3 regions of the Scandinavium tedordense genome follow, and region 3 is predicted to be linked to each of the others. Evidence: predicted binding sites of a transcription regulator. Region 3 holds the regulator's gene; each other region holds the start of a gene.
What was found. The regulator CRP, encoded in region 3, controls carbon source genes, mostly activating them, when cyclic AMP is high. The targets are predictions, from matches to a motif close to ATGTGANNNNNNTCACAT.

Region 1 (4,732 bases), on a different contig from region 3:
GTATAACAATCACCTCAGGGAGGGTCTATGACTCAGAATATTTACGACAACCCGCAGTTTTTTGCCGGTTACGCCACCCTCGACCGCTCGGTTAAAGGACTGGATGGCGCACCCGAATGGCCGACGCTGCAGGCCTTGCTGCCAACCATGCAGGGCAAACAGATTATCGATTTAGGCTGCGGCTACGGTTGGTTTTGCCGTTGGGCGCAGGAGCACGGCGCGGCCTACGTACTGGGCGTTGACGTATCAGAAATGATGCTCAATCGCGCCAGAGAAATGACCGCTGCGCCGCAGATCCACTATCAGCGCGCTGACCTCGAAACGCTGTCGCTGCCTGCTGAGAGCCTCGATTTAGCCTACAGCTCGCTGGCCCTGCACTATTTGCGTGATATCGACGGACTGTTCGCCACGCTGTTTCAGGCGCTGAAACCGGGCGGACGGCTGGTGTTTTCCGCCGAGCACCCGATTTACACGGCGGCGCTACAGCAGGGTTGGTTCGTCGATAACGACGGACAGAAATCCTGGCCGGTGAATCATTATCAGCAGGAAGGCGAACGCATCAGTAACTGGTTTGCCGATGGCGTGAAGAAGCAGCACCGCAAACTGGCCACGTGGATAAACGCGCTGATTGCCTCGGGCTTTGCGATTGAACACCTCGATGAATGGGGCCCGAGCGCGGAGCAGGTTAAGGCGAACCCGGGGTTTGCAGAAGAGAAAGAGCGTCCGATGCTATTTCTGTTGAGTGCGCGGAAACCGGGCTGATTCAGCGTTGATGCTGGGCGTATTTCTCAATGGCGTCAGCGATGGAATTCGAATCCTGCAAGGTGCGGATGGTGGTGAACAGCGTGGTGGCCTCGTCATACTCTTTTCGCAGGTAGCCGAGCCACTGTTTAATGCGCGCCACATGGTACAGCCCGGTATCGCCCTGCTTTTCCAGACGGCTGTATTTGCGCAGCAGTTCCGTCACTTCCAGCCACGGCATGCGCGGTGCGTTGAATTTCACCACTCGGCTCAGATTAGGAATGTTTAGCGCTCCGCGGCCTATCATGACCGAATCACAGCCAGTGGTCGCCATGCACTCCTGCGCGCTTTGCCAGTCCCAGATTTCGCCGTTGGCGATAACCGGAATCGACAACCGGCTGCGGATGTCGGCAATCGCCTGCCAGTTAATGCGGTCAGCTTTGTAACCGTCGTCTTTGGTGCGACCGTGTACAACCAGTTCCGTCGCGCCCGCCTGTTGAACGGCATCGGCAATCTCAAACTGACGGTCGCTGCTGTCCCATCCGAGGCGTACTTTCACCGTTACCGGTAAGTGGGCGGGCACGGCTTCACGCATCGCTTTTGCGCCGCGAAAAATGAGATCAGGGTCTTTTAACAGCGTCGCCCCGCCGCCGCTGCCATTCACCACTTTCGATGGACAGCCACAGTTAAGATCCACGCCCCATGAACCGAGTTCCACGGCGCGGGCAGCGTTCTCCGCCAGCCATTGTGGATGCTGGCCCAGCAGCTGGACGCGCACCAGCGTGCCGGAATCGGTCCGGCTGTTATTCAGCAGCTCCGGGCACAGACGGTGGAAGGATTTTGCAGGCAGCAGCTGATCCACCACCCGCAGAAATTCGGTGATGCACAGATCGTAGTCGTTGACCTCAGTCAGCAACCCACGAACCAGCGAATCAAGTACGCCTTCCATCGGCGCCAGCAGAACACGCATATCAGTATCCAGAGAAAAATGGAGCGCTATGGTAGCGTTGTTACCTCGCGGTTTGAAGCGCCATTTCAACTACACTGTATGCCATAGATTTCTTGCGCTTTTTAGCGCTTTGCCCAGGGTGCCAAAAGGGAATATTTTGTATGCTCATAAATCATGATGTGACCGGTGGCACATTTTAGGGTTTAATTGTATGATGAATGCGTTTCTTCAAGGGCGATGACCATGAGCAAAACACTGAACATCATCTGGCAATATCTGCGCGCTTTCGTACTGATTTACGCCTGCCTGTATGCGGGTATTTTTATCGCGTCGCTGCTACCCATTACTATTCCTGGCAGCATTATCGGGATGCTTATTCTGTTCGTGCTGCTGACGCTACAAATTCTCCCGGCAAAATGGGTGAATCCCGGCTGCTACGTTCTCATCCGCTATATGGCGCTGCTGTTTGTGCCGATTGGCGTGGGCGTGATGCAATATTTTGATTTGCTGCGCGCACAGTTTGGCCCGGTCGTCGTGTCCTGTGCGGTCAGTACGCTGGTGATATTAGTCGTGGTCAGCTGGAGTTCCCATATCGTACACGGCGAGCGTAAAGTTGTCGGTCAGAAAGGAGCGGAAAACAAATGATGCATTATATCTGGTGGTCTTTACCGTTAACGCTCATTGTGTATTTTACCGCTCGCAGACTCGCCGCGCGTTTTAAAATCCCGCTGCTCAATCCATTGCTGGTCGCAATGGTGGTGATTATCCCGGTTCTGCTGCTCACTGGTACACCGTATGACCACTATTTCCAGGGCAGTAAAGTGCTCAACGACCTGCTGCAACCTGCTGTTGTCGCGTTGGCGTTCCCGCTGTATGAACAGCTGCATCAGATACGTGCGCGCTGGAAATCCATTATTACCATCTGCTTTATTGGCAGTGTCGTGGCGATGATAACCGGGACCTCGGTCGCGTTGTTGATGGGGGCCACACCGCAAATCGCCGCGTCAGTATTACCCAAATCTGTCACCACGCCGATTGCAATGGCGGTCAGTAGCAGTATCGGCGGGATCCCCGCGATCAGCGCTGTGTGTGTCATTTTTGTCGGTATTCTCGGGGCAGTATTTGGGCATACGTTGTTAAATATTATGCGTATCAACACCAAAGCTGCCCGGGGCCTGGCAATGGGCACCGCTTCACACGCCTTAGGGACCTCACGTTGTGCTGAGCTTGATTATCAGGAAGGTGCATTCAGTTCGCTGGCGTTAGTGATTTGCGGGATAATGACATCACTTATCGCCCCATTCTTGTTTCCGGTGATTTTAGCGGTGGTCGGTTAACGCGACACATCACACAATTTTCATTCGATTTTCATTGGTTGCATAAAAAATAAGATCTAAATCACACATTAGCCGTTAACAGGTCCGTACACTGTCATCCCTTAACCTGTAATGAGGCAATTGCCATGCATCCACGTTTTCAATCTGCTTTCCCGCAACTCAGTGCGGAACTGCAGTCAGCCCTCGCTCCGGTGCTCGCTGATGTGCATTTCCCTGCCATGCTGAGCGCTGAGCAGGTCTCTGGGCTGAAATCAGCCACGAGACTGGACGAAGACGCGCTGGCTTTCGCGCTGCTGCCACTGGCGGCTGCCTGCGCCCGGGCTGACCTTTCCCACTTCAACGTTGGCGCTATCGCCCGCGGCGTGAGCGGTACCTGGTATTTCGGCGGCAATATGGAATTTATCGGCGCCACCATGCAGCAAACCGTTCACGCGGAACAAAGCGCCATCAGCCACGCCTGGCTTCGCGGTGAAAAAGCGCTGAAAGCCATTACCGTGAACTACACACCGTGCGGCCACTGCCGTCAGTTTATGAACGAACTGAACAGCGGACTTGAACTGCAAATCAATCTACCAGGACGCGAACCGCACACCCTGAAAGACTATCTCCCGGACGCGTTTGGCCCGAAAGATTTGGATATCAAAACCCTGCTGATGGATGCTCAGGACCACGGTTATCCGCTGGATGGCGATGCGCTGACCCAGGCCGCGATCCAGGCTGCCAACCGTTGTCATGCGCCATACAGCAAGTCCCCGTCCGGCGTGGCGCTGGAACTGCACGACGGCACGATTTTCTCCGGCAGCTATGCCGAGAACGCCGCATTCAACCCGACACTGCCGCCATTACAGGGTGCATTGAATCTGCTGAGCCTGAACGGTTACGATTATCCAGACATTCAGCGGGCAATACTGGCCGAACGCGCCGATGCGCCGTTGATTCAGTGGGATGCCACCGTCGCCACCCTGAAAGCGCTGGGCTGTCAGAATATCGACCGCACGCTGCTGGCCTGATATCACAGAGCGGGCAAAACGCCCGCTCTGTTGAAAATCCCCCCAATTAAACTACTGTTTCTTGCGATTGACACGCGGGTACAGTAGCCTGAGTAAATCTTCTTCCACCACTGAGTCAAGTCCATGTTAAAGCGCGCGTTATACAGCCTGTTAGTCCTGTCAGGCCTGCTGCTGTTGACCGCATTGGGGCTCGACCGCTGGATGAGCTGGAAAACTGCCCCTTACATCTACGATGAACTTCAGGACCTGCCCTATCGCCAGGTCGGTGTGGTGCTGGGAACCGCCAAGTATTACCGTACCGGGGTTATCAATCAGTATTACCGCTATCGCATTCAGGGCGCGCTGAACGCCTACAATAGCGGCAAGGTGAATTACCTGCTGCTGAGCGGTGACAATGCGTTGCAGAGCTACAACGAACCGCGAACGATGCGCAAAGATTTAATTGCTGCAGGTGTCGATCCGGCGGATATCGTGCTGGATTACGCAGGCTTCCGCACGCTGGACTCCATTGTCCGCACCCGCAAAGTGTTCGACACCAACGACTTCATCATCATCACGCAGCGTTTCCACTGCGAGCGCGCGCTGTTTATCGCCCTGCATATGGGGATTCAGGCGCAGTGCTATGCCGTGCCGTCGCCGAAAAATATGTGGAGCGTGCGCGGGCGCGAATTTGGCGCCCGTTTTGGCGCGTTAGC
Region 2 (4,732 bases), on a different contig from region 3:
TGACGGCGATGGCAGGCGATATGCAGGCCGAACTTATCGATTTTTGTGAGGCAAAAGGAGAAAGCGACGAGCATCGCCGAATTTCTGTTGATGAGCGCCGCCGCTGCGCGGAGATGGGTGTGACGGTCAACCATATCTACACACTCGGCGAGCTGGTGCGCAGCCAGGATATTTTGTTCAGTGCGACCGGCGTTACCGCCGGGGATTTACTTCAGGGTATTAGCCGGACCAACGAAGGTGTGCGGACGCACACTATGCTGATCAACGGTATAGACCGAACGTGTAATATTATAAACTCCCTGCATTCCTGATGATTTATCGAGAGACGAATGACCGCACTGACTGAAGATGAGGTGCTTGAGCAGTTAAATGCTCAGGACACTTTGCCTGCCTTTATGAGTGAGGCAAATACGCTGTTGCTGAAAGCAATTAAGCGTTTTCTGCCGTCGTTATTCGTCAATAACGATGAGGAAATTGTGGAATATGCAGTGAAGCCGTTACTTGCGCAAAGTGGGCCGCTCGATGACCTCGATGTGGCGCTCCGCCTGATCTATGCGCTGGGGAAAATGGATAAATGGCTCTACGCCGATATCACGCATTTTTCCCAGTACCATCAGTTTCTGAGCGGGCAGGATAACGCCCCGGGTTTTACGGATGAGCTGACCTGGGACTTTATCTGTAACGTGAATGCGATAACCGATAACACCCCGATGTATAACGCTCTGAAGAGCATGAAGTTTGCCGATTTCGCGTTGTACTCGGAAAGCCGCTTCATCGGGATGATCAAAACCGCGTTGGCCCTCGCAGTAACGGCAATTCTCAAGGAATTAACGCCGTGAAGATAATGCTGACCATTAATGGGATTGACGTTGCTGCCCATTTTAGTGAACAGGATATTGAAACCGTCCATAAGCCCCTTCTGCAAAGACTGGCGAGACTACACGCAGCCTCCCCGCACCAACGAACGATTGTTTTCCTGAGTGCGCCGCCGGGCACCGGAAAGTCGACGCTTACGGCGTTCTGGGCGTGGCTTGCCGCACAGGACCCCGAACTCCCGGCGTTGCAAACGCTGCCGATGGACGGTTTTCACCACTACAACGACTGGCTGGACGCGGAAGGTTTACGTCCTTATAAAGGCGCGCCAGAGACCTTTGACGTCACAAAGCTGGCGGGAAATCTGCGGCAAATCCGTGAAGGGCAGGGCACATGGCCGCAGTACGACCGGCAAAGGCATGATCCGCAGGAGCACGCCTTGCAGGTGACTGCGCCATTGGTGGTAGTGGAAGGTAACTGGCTTCTGCGCGACGATGTAGATTGGTGCAAACTCCGGGAATATTGTGATTTTTCGATTTTCATCACCGTCCCGGCGGCTGCGTTGAGCCAGAGACTTATTGCCAGAAAACAGGCTGGCGGCCTGAGCAAGCAGGACGCGATCGCTTTTTATCGACGTACCGACGGGCCAAATGTCGAACGCGTTCTCAGCGAGAGTGTGCCTGCCGACGTGACGCTGGCAATGACCGAAGAAGGCGACTATCGTTTCGTTTGATTATGGGCAGAGTGAATAGCCCTCAGCGAAATGCAGGGGTAAATTATTCTTAATCGCTGCAAAAGGGCATGGGAAAATGTGACGTAGATCAGATAACTGTTTTCTGTCGCGGGTCACGGATTCCCTTTATTCCAGGTTTCGCTTACTCTAGCTGAAGCGTTTCAGTCGATTAAATGTTCGACAAATAATCAATCAGTCGCGGTTTGCGACAGCAAGGATTCCTTTCCAGGTGAGGCTGGATTACGCTCTCAGCCACACACTTCAGGGAAAGTCTTGCAGGAGACCTATGACCGTACGCGTAGCGATTAATGGCTTCGGTCGCATTGGACGTAACGTGGTTCGTGCTTTATATGAATCCGGGCGTCGTGCGGAAATCACCGTGGTGGCAATCAACGAACTGGCTGATGCTGCGGGCATCGCGCATTTGTTGAAATATGACACCAGCCATGGCCGCTTTGCCTGGGATGTTCGCCAGGAGCGAGAGCAGCTTTACGTCGGTGATGATGTCATTCGCCTGCTACACGAGCCGTCGCTTGAAGCGCTGCCGTGGCGTGAACTGGGCGTTGATGTCGTGCTCGATTGCACCGGCGTGTATGGCTCCCGAGCCGATGGCGAAATGCATCTGGCGGCGGGCGCTAAGAAAGTGCTCTTTTCACACCCTGGCAGCAACGATCTCGACGCAACGGTAGTTTACGGTGTCAATCACCACGAGTTGCAACGCGATCACCGTCTTGTCTCCAACGCATCCTGTACCACCAACTGTATTATTCCTGTCATCAAATTGCTCGACGATGCCTGGGGTATTGAATCGGGAACGGTTACGACTATCCATTCGGCGATGCACGATCAACAAGTTATTGATGCGTATCATCCGGACCTACGTCGTACCCGTGCGGCCAGTCAGTCGATTATTCCAGTTGATACTAAACTGGCTGCTGGCATCACCCGAATTTTCCCGCAGTTTAATGATCGATTTGAAGCCATTGCCGTGCGCGTGCCGACGATTAACGTCACCGCAATCGACCTCAGCGTAACCGTGAAGCATCCGGTAAAAGCGAGTGAAGTCAACCAGTTGTTGCAAAAAGCGGCGGCGGGGGCATTTCATGGTATAGTTGACTATACGGAATTACCGTTGGTCTCAATAGATTTTAACCACGACCCGCACAGTGCCATTGTCGATGGCACGCAGACGCGGGTCAGCGGTGCGCATCTGATCAAAACGCTGGTCTGGTGTGATAATGAATGGGGTTTCGCTAACCGAATGCTCGACACCACGTTAGCGATGGCCAATACAGGTTTCAGGTAAGGCGCTGTCGCGTCTGCAAAACTTTAGAATCAACGAGAGGATTCACCATGTCTGTAATTAAGATGACCGATCTGGATCTGGCTGGTAAACGCGTTTTCATCCGTGCCGATCTGAACGTTCCGGTTAAAGACGGAAAAGTGACCAGCGATGCGCGTATTCGTGCGTCCCTGCCAACCATCGAAATGGCTCTGAAACAGGGCGCTAAAGTGATGGTGACTTCTCACCTGGGTCGTCCGACTGAAGGTGAGTACAACGAAGAATTCTCTCTGCTCCCGGTAGTTAACTACCTGAAAGACAAATTGTCTAACCCAGTTCGCCTGGTAAAAGATTACCTGGATGGCGTTGAAGTTGCTGCCGGTGAACTGGTGGTTCTGGAAAACGTTCGCTTTAACAAAGGCGAGAAGAAAGACGACGAAGCGCTGTCCAAGAAATACGCTGCTCTGTGTGACGTATTCGTAATGGACGCATTCGGTACTGCACACCGTGCACAGGCTTCCACCCATGGTATCGGCAAATTTGCTGACGTCGCGTGTGCAGGCCCGCTGCTGGCAGCAGAACTGGACGCACTGGGTAAAGCACTGGGTAACCCGGCTCGCCCAATGGTTGCTATCGTTGGTGGTTCTAAAGTTTCCACCAAACTGACCGTTCTGGATTCTCTGTCCAAAATCGCTGACCAGCTGATCGTTGGTGGTGGCATCGCTAACACCTTTGTTGCCGCTCAGGGCCACAATGTGGGCAAATCCTTATACGAAGCTGACCTGGTTGAAGAAGCAAAACGTCTGCTGACCACTTGCGACATCCCAGTTCCGACTGACGTTCGCGTGGCGACTGAGTTCTCCGAAACTGCACCAGCAACCCTGAAATCTGTTAACGACATTAAAGATGAAGAGCAGATTCTGGACCTGGGCGACGTTTCTGCACAGAAACTGGCTGATATCCTGAAAAATGCCAAAACTATTCTGTGGAACGGTCCGGTTGGCGTGTTCGAATTCCCTAACTTCCGTAAAGGTACTGAGATCGTGGCTAATGCCATCGCTAATAGCGAAGCGTTCTCCATCGCAGGCGGCGGCGATACTCTGGCTGCAATCGACCTGTTCGGTATCTCCGACAAGATCTCCTACATCTCCACTGGCGGTGGCGCATTCCTCGAATTCGTGGAAGGCAAAGTTCTGCCAGCAGTAGCGATGCTCGAAGAGCGCGCTAAGAAGTAATGCTTCCGGGCAGGGTTAACTTGCCCGTTGATTTTTTGCCGCCGTAACGCATTCGGTGGCACAAACGTTTTTTCTAAATGCCGACGATACAGGACAAACAATCATGTCTAAGATTTTTGATTTCGTAAAACCAGGTGTAATCACCGGTGATGACGTACAGAAAGTTTTCCAGGTAGCAAAAGAGAACAACTTTGCACTGCCAGCGGTCAACTGTGTGGGTACTGACTCCATCAACGCCGTACTGGAAACTGCTGCAAAAGCTAAAGCACCTGTTATCGTTCAGTTCTCCAACGGCGGCGCTGCGTTCATCGCAGGTAAAGGCGTGAAAACTGACGTTCCTCAGGGCGCTGCTATCCTGGGTGCTATCTCTGGTGCACACCATGTTCACCAGATGGCTGAGCACTACGGTGTTCCAGTTATCCTGCACACTGACCACTGCGCGAAGAAACTGCTGCCATGGATCGACGGTCTGCTGGACGCTGGCGAAAAACACTTCGCTGCTACCGGTAAACCACTGTTCTCTTCTCACATGATCGACCTGTCCGAAGAGTCTCTGGAAGAGAACATCGAGATCTGCTCCAAATACCTGGCGCGCATGGCCAAAATGGACATGACTCTGGAAATCGAACTGGGCTGCACCGGCGGTGAAGAAGATGGCGTTGATAACAG
Region 3 (4,732 bases):
CGTATTCGTGAGTTTGACGATCTGATTACCTCAAAAATCCACGGTTATGCTGACGCGATTGATTACTACCGCCAATGCAGTGCGATGCCGGTACTGAGCCAGATAACCAAACCAACACTCATCATTCATGCAAAAGATGACCCGTTTATGGATCATCACTCGATTCCGTCTCAGGAAGAGCTTCCGGCCAATATTCAATACCAGCTGACGGAGTATGGCGGTCATGTCGGATTTGTCGGCGGTACGCTGCGCCATCCTGAAATGTGGCTGGAGAAACGCATTCCCGCCTGGCTCACTCGCTGGTTAGGAACCCCGTTATGATTATTCCCTGGCAAGATCTGGCTCCCGAAACGCTCGATAGCCTGATTGAAAGCTTTGTGTTGCGCGAAGGCACCGATTATGGTGAACATGAACGTTCGCTTGAAGACAAGGTCGCCGACGTAAAACAACAATTGAAAAGCGGGGATGTCGTTCTGGTGTGGTCCGAACTGCACGAGACGGTCAATATCATGCCCCGTACCCAATTCCACGGCTGACTATAATAAAACCATTGCTTATGCAGGGAGTCGTTAGCTATGTCTGCCAAACATCCGGTGATCGCCGTAACCGGTTCCAGCGGGGCGGGAACCACCACCACCAGCCTCGCCTTCCGTAAAATCTTTGCTCAACTCAATCTTACTGCCGCCGAAGTAGAAGGCGACAGCTTCCACCGTTACACGCGTCCTGAAATGGACATGGCTATCCGCAAAGCGCGCGATATGGGCCGTCACATCAGCTATTTTGGGCCAGATGCCAACGACTTTGGCCTGCTGGAAAATACGTTTATGACCTACGGTCAGAACGGAACCGGACAGTCGCGCAAGTATTTGCACACCTACGACGAAGCCGTTCCGTGGAATCAGGTGCCGGGTACCTTTACGCCGTGGCAGCCGTTGCCGGAACCGACCGACGTGCTGTTTTATGAAGGTCTGCACGGCGGCGTGGTAACCCCACAAAATGATGTCGCGAAATACGTCGATTTACTGGTGGGCGTGGTGCCGATTGTTAACCTTGAGTGGATCCAGAAGCTGACCCGCGATACCAGCGAGCGCGGTCACTCACGTGAAGCGGTGATGGATTCAGTGGTGCGATCGATGGAAGATTACATCAACTACATTACGCCGCAATTCTCCCGGACGCATATCAACTTCCAGCGCGTGCCGACCGTCGACACCTCCAACCCCTTTGCGGCAAAGGGCATTCCGTCACTGGATGAGAGCTTTGTCGTTATCCATTTCCAGAATCTGGGCGATATTGATTTCCCTTGGCTGCTGGCGATGCTGCAAGGTTCGTTTATTTCTCACATGAACACCTTGGTGGTGCCGGGTGGGAAAATGGGGCTGGCAATGGAATTGATTATGTCACCGCTGGTCGAGCGGTTGATGGAAGGAAAAAAGATAGGGTAATCGCATGCACGCCAACGGGCGTGCATCATTTTTTAGGGCGGGTCAGCGTAACGCCCCCGCCACTCAATCAGGCTTCGACCACTTCAAACGAGTGTGTAATCTTCGCCGCTTTTTCCAGCATCAACGCTACAGAGCAGTATTTCTCCGCAGACAAATCCACCGCACGCGACACTGCCGCTTCTTTCAGGTCATTACCGGTCACAATGAAGTGCAGATTGATGTGGGTGAACAAACGCGGTGCTTCTTCACGACGCTCGGAAGTCAGTTTCACTTCACAGTCGGTCACGTCATGACGGCCTTTCTGCAAAATGGACACCACGTCAATCGCGCTGCAACCGCCCGCGGCCATCAGCACCATTTCCATCGGGCTTGGGGCTTTATCGCCAGAGTTACCATCCATCATAATCTGGTGGCCAGAAGCTGACTCGCCCAGGAAGGTTAATTCCTCAACCCATTTCACACGCGCTTGCATATTTGTTAACTCCCGAGTAGCAATTTTCCTGACAGATTACGCGCACATAACAATTCTCGCAACGGAAGGCGACGCGCGTCATGCTGAAGCGAGACACCAGGAGACAGGCGACAAAAGCTATGCTAAAACAGTCGTGCTGCAACAGTAATACATTGAAGTAATGCGTGTATGCAGAGAACATCACATTACAGGCTGCAGTAAAATCCGACAGCCGACTTCCCAGGCACAGGGAAGGATACGATTGCAAAGCCAGTGGCAGTGTCGTGTCTGCCATTGGAGACAGCTTATAACAGAGGATAACCGCGCATGGTGCTTGGCAAACCGCAAACAGACCCTACCCTTGAATGGTTCTTGTCTCATTGCCACATTCATAAGTACCCATCGAAGAGCACGCTGATTCACCAGGGTGAAAAAGCAGAAACGCTGTACTACATCGTGAAAGGCTCTGTTGCAGTACTCATCAAGGATGAAGAAGGTAAAGAGATGATCCTCTCTTACCTCAACCAGGGCGATTTTATCGGTGAGCTTGGCCTGTTCGAAGAAGGTCAGGAGCGTAGTGCCTGGGTTCGGGCGAAAACCGCTTGTGAAGTGGCAGAAATTTCTTATAAAAAATTCCGTCAGCTTATCCAGGTAAACCCGGATATCCTGATGCGTCTCTCTTCTCAGATGGCTCGTCGTCTGCAGGTCACCTCTGAAAAAGTAGGTAACCTGGCATTCCTCGACGTAACCGGTCGTATCGCACAGACTCTGCTGAATCTGGCGAAACAACCTGATGCAATGACCCACCCGGACGGTATGCAAATTAAAATTACTCGTCAGGAAATCGGTCAGATCGTCGGCTGCTCCCGCGAAACCGTTGGCCGTATTCTAAAAATGCTCGAAGATCAGAGTCTGATCTCCGCCCACGGTAAAACTATCGTGGTTTACGGTACCCGCTAAGCTAGCTGAACGGCGTATTGCCCCTGCAGTACGCCGTTTTTGTCTTTTCCCTGATGTGGCGCAGGCTGATTTATCACCCGGAAATTAACTATGCACTGCGGCAAACGCTGGTGTTATGTACCCCCGTGGCTATCGGTTTGGTGCTCGGTTACCTCAAGTACGGTCTGCTGTTCTCGTTAGTCCCCGCCTGCTGCAACATCGCCGGGCTGGACACACCGCATAAACGTTTCTTCAAACGCCTGATAATTGGCGGATCGCTGTTTGCGGGCTGTAGCCTCGCGGTTCAGCTGCTGCTGGCGCATACCGTGCCTTTACCGCTGATCCTGACTGGGCTGGCGCTGATCCTCGGCGTCACTGCAGAAATCAGTTCGCTTCACGCCCGTTTACTGCCCGCATCGCTCATTGCGGCCATCTTTACGCTCAGCCTTGCGGGGAATATGCCGGTCTGGGAGCCGCTGCTCATCTACGCTCTCGGCACACTATGGTATGGCTTGTTCAACTGGTTCTGGTTCTGGATGTGGCGTGAACAGCCGCTACGTGAATCACTAAGCCTGCTGTATCGACAGCTGGCCGATTACTGTGAAGCCAAATACAGCCTGTTGACTCAGCATACCGATCCGGAAAAAGCGCTGCCGCCATTACTCAGCCGCCAGCAGAAGGCCGTCGATCTGATTACCCTGTGCTATCAGCAAATGCACATGCTGGCCGCCAATCAGAACCATGAATATAAGCGCCTGCTGCGCGCCTTCCAGATTGGCCTCGATTTGCAGGAGCACATTTCCGTCAGCCTGCATCAGCCCGCCGAAGTGCAGAAACTGGTTGAACGCAGCCACGCTGAAGCGGTGATCCGCTGGAATGCACAGACCATTGCGGCGCGCCTGCGTGTGATGGCGGATGACATCCTCTACCACCGATTTCCGCAACGTTTCAACATGGACAAGCAGATTGGCGCGCTGGAAAAAATCGCACATCAGCATCCGGATAACCCGGTCGGGCAGTTCTGCGCCTGGCACTTCAGTCGAATCGCCCGAGTGCTGCGCCTTCAGCGCCCGCTCTATCCACGCAATCTGATGGCTGATAACGAACGTCGCCTGCCGCTGTTTGCCGCACTAAAAAGCTATCTGTCGCTAAAATCCCCGGCGTTGCGCAGTGCGGCGCGAATCAGCGTCATGCTCAGCATTGCCAGCCTGATGGGCGCGGCGCTGCATCTGCCGAAACCGTACTGGATCCTGATGACCGTCCTGCTAGTGACGCAAAATGGCTACGGCGCAACGCGGGTCAGGATTTTCCACCGGGCGGCAGGCACGCTGGCCGGGCTGGTGATAGCCGCTGGCACCCTGCACTTTCACGTGCCGGAAGGCTACACGCTGGCGTCAATGTTAGTCATCACGCTGGCGAGCTACTTGATCATTCGCAAGAGCTACGGCTGGGCAACGGTGGGCTTTACGGTCACCGCGGTCTACACCATCCAACTGCTGACCCTGAACGGCGAACATTTCATTCTGGCCCGTTTTGTCGACACGGTGATTGGCTGTCTGATTGCCTTCGGCGGGATGGTCTGGCTGTGGCCGCAGTGGCAAAGTGGGCTATTACGCAAAAATGCCCAGCAAGCACTGGAGGCGGATCAGGAGGCTATCCGACTGATTCTCAGCAACGACCCTCAGGCTCCGACGCTGGCCTATCAGCGGATGCGGGTGAATCAGGCGCACAACGCGTTGTTCAACTCGCTGAACCAGGCGATGCAAGAGCCCGGCTTTAACTCGCATTATCTGGCAGACATGAAGCTGTGGGTTACGCACAGCCAGTTTATCGTCGAACACATCAACGCGATGACGACGCTGGCGCGCGAACACAACATGCTGACTGAAGATTTGGC

Region 1: a site for CRP is predicted at 1,868-1,885, ahead of MUU46_RS09240 (CidA/LrgA family protein). Genes of this name have one in related genera too.
Region 2: a site for CRP is predicted at 1,623-1,640, ahead of epd (erythrose-4-phosphate dehydrogenase). Genes of this name have one in related genera too.

Annotation. Positions count from the first base shown of each region.
Region 1 is NZ_JALIGG010000054.1:43,053-47,784, forward strand. Features, by position in the region: gene MUU46_RS09230 (class I SAM-dependent methyltransferase) at 28-762, shown strand; gene dusC (tRNA dihydrouridine(16) synthase DusC) at 764-1,711, opposite strand; gene MUU46_RS09240 (CidA/LrgA family protein) at 1,934-2,335, shown strand; gene MUU46_RS09245 (CidB/LrgB family autolysis modulator) at 2,332-3,027, shown strand; gene cdd (cytidine deaminase) at 3,153-4,037, shown strand; gene sanA (outer membrane permeability protein SanA) at 4,161-4,732, shown strand, end outside.
Region 2 is NZ_JALIGG010000050.1:190,424-195,155, forward strand. Features, by position in the region: gene glpX (class II fructose-bisphosphatase) at 1-311, shown strand, start outside; gene MUU46_RS05055 (MltR family transcriptional regulator) at 330-839, shown strand; gene MUU46_RS05060 (nucleoside/nucleotide kinase family protein) at 836-1,546, shown strand; gene epd (erythrose-4-phosphate dehydrogenase) at 1,833-2,852, shown strand; gene pgk (phosphoglycerate kinase) at 2,900-4,063, shown strand; gene fbaA (class II fructose-bisphosphate aldolase) at 4,167-4,732, shown strand, end outside.
Region 3 is NZ_JALIGG010000055.1:402,591-407,322, reverse strand. Features, by position in the region: gene MUU46_RS12820 (hydrolase) at 1-321, shown strand, start outside; gene MUU46_RS12815 (YheU family protein) at 318-536, shown strand; gene MUU46_RS12810 (phosphoribulokinase) at 576-1,445, shown strand; gene MUU46_RS12805 (OsmC family protein) at 1,513-1,917, opposite strand; gene crp (cAMP-activated global transcriptional regulator CRP) at 2,224-2,856, shown strand; gene MUU46_RS12795 (YccS/YhfK family putative transporter) at 2,910-4,732, shown strand, end outside.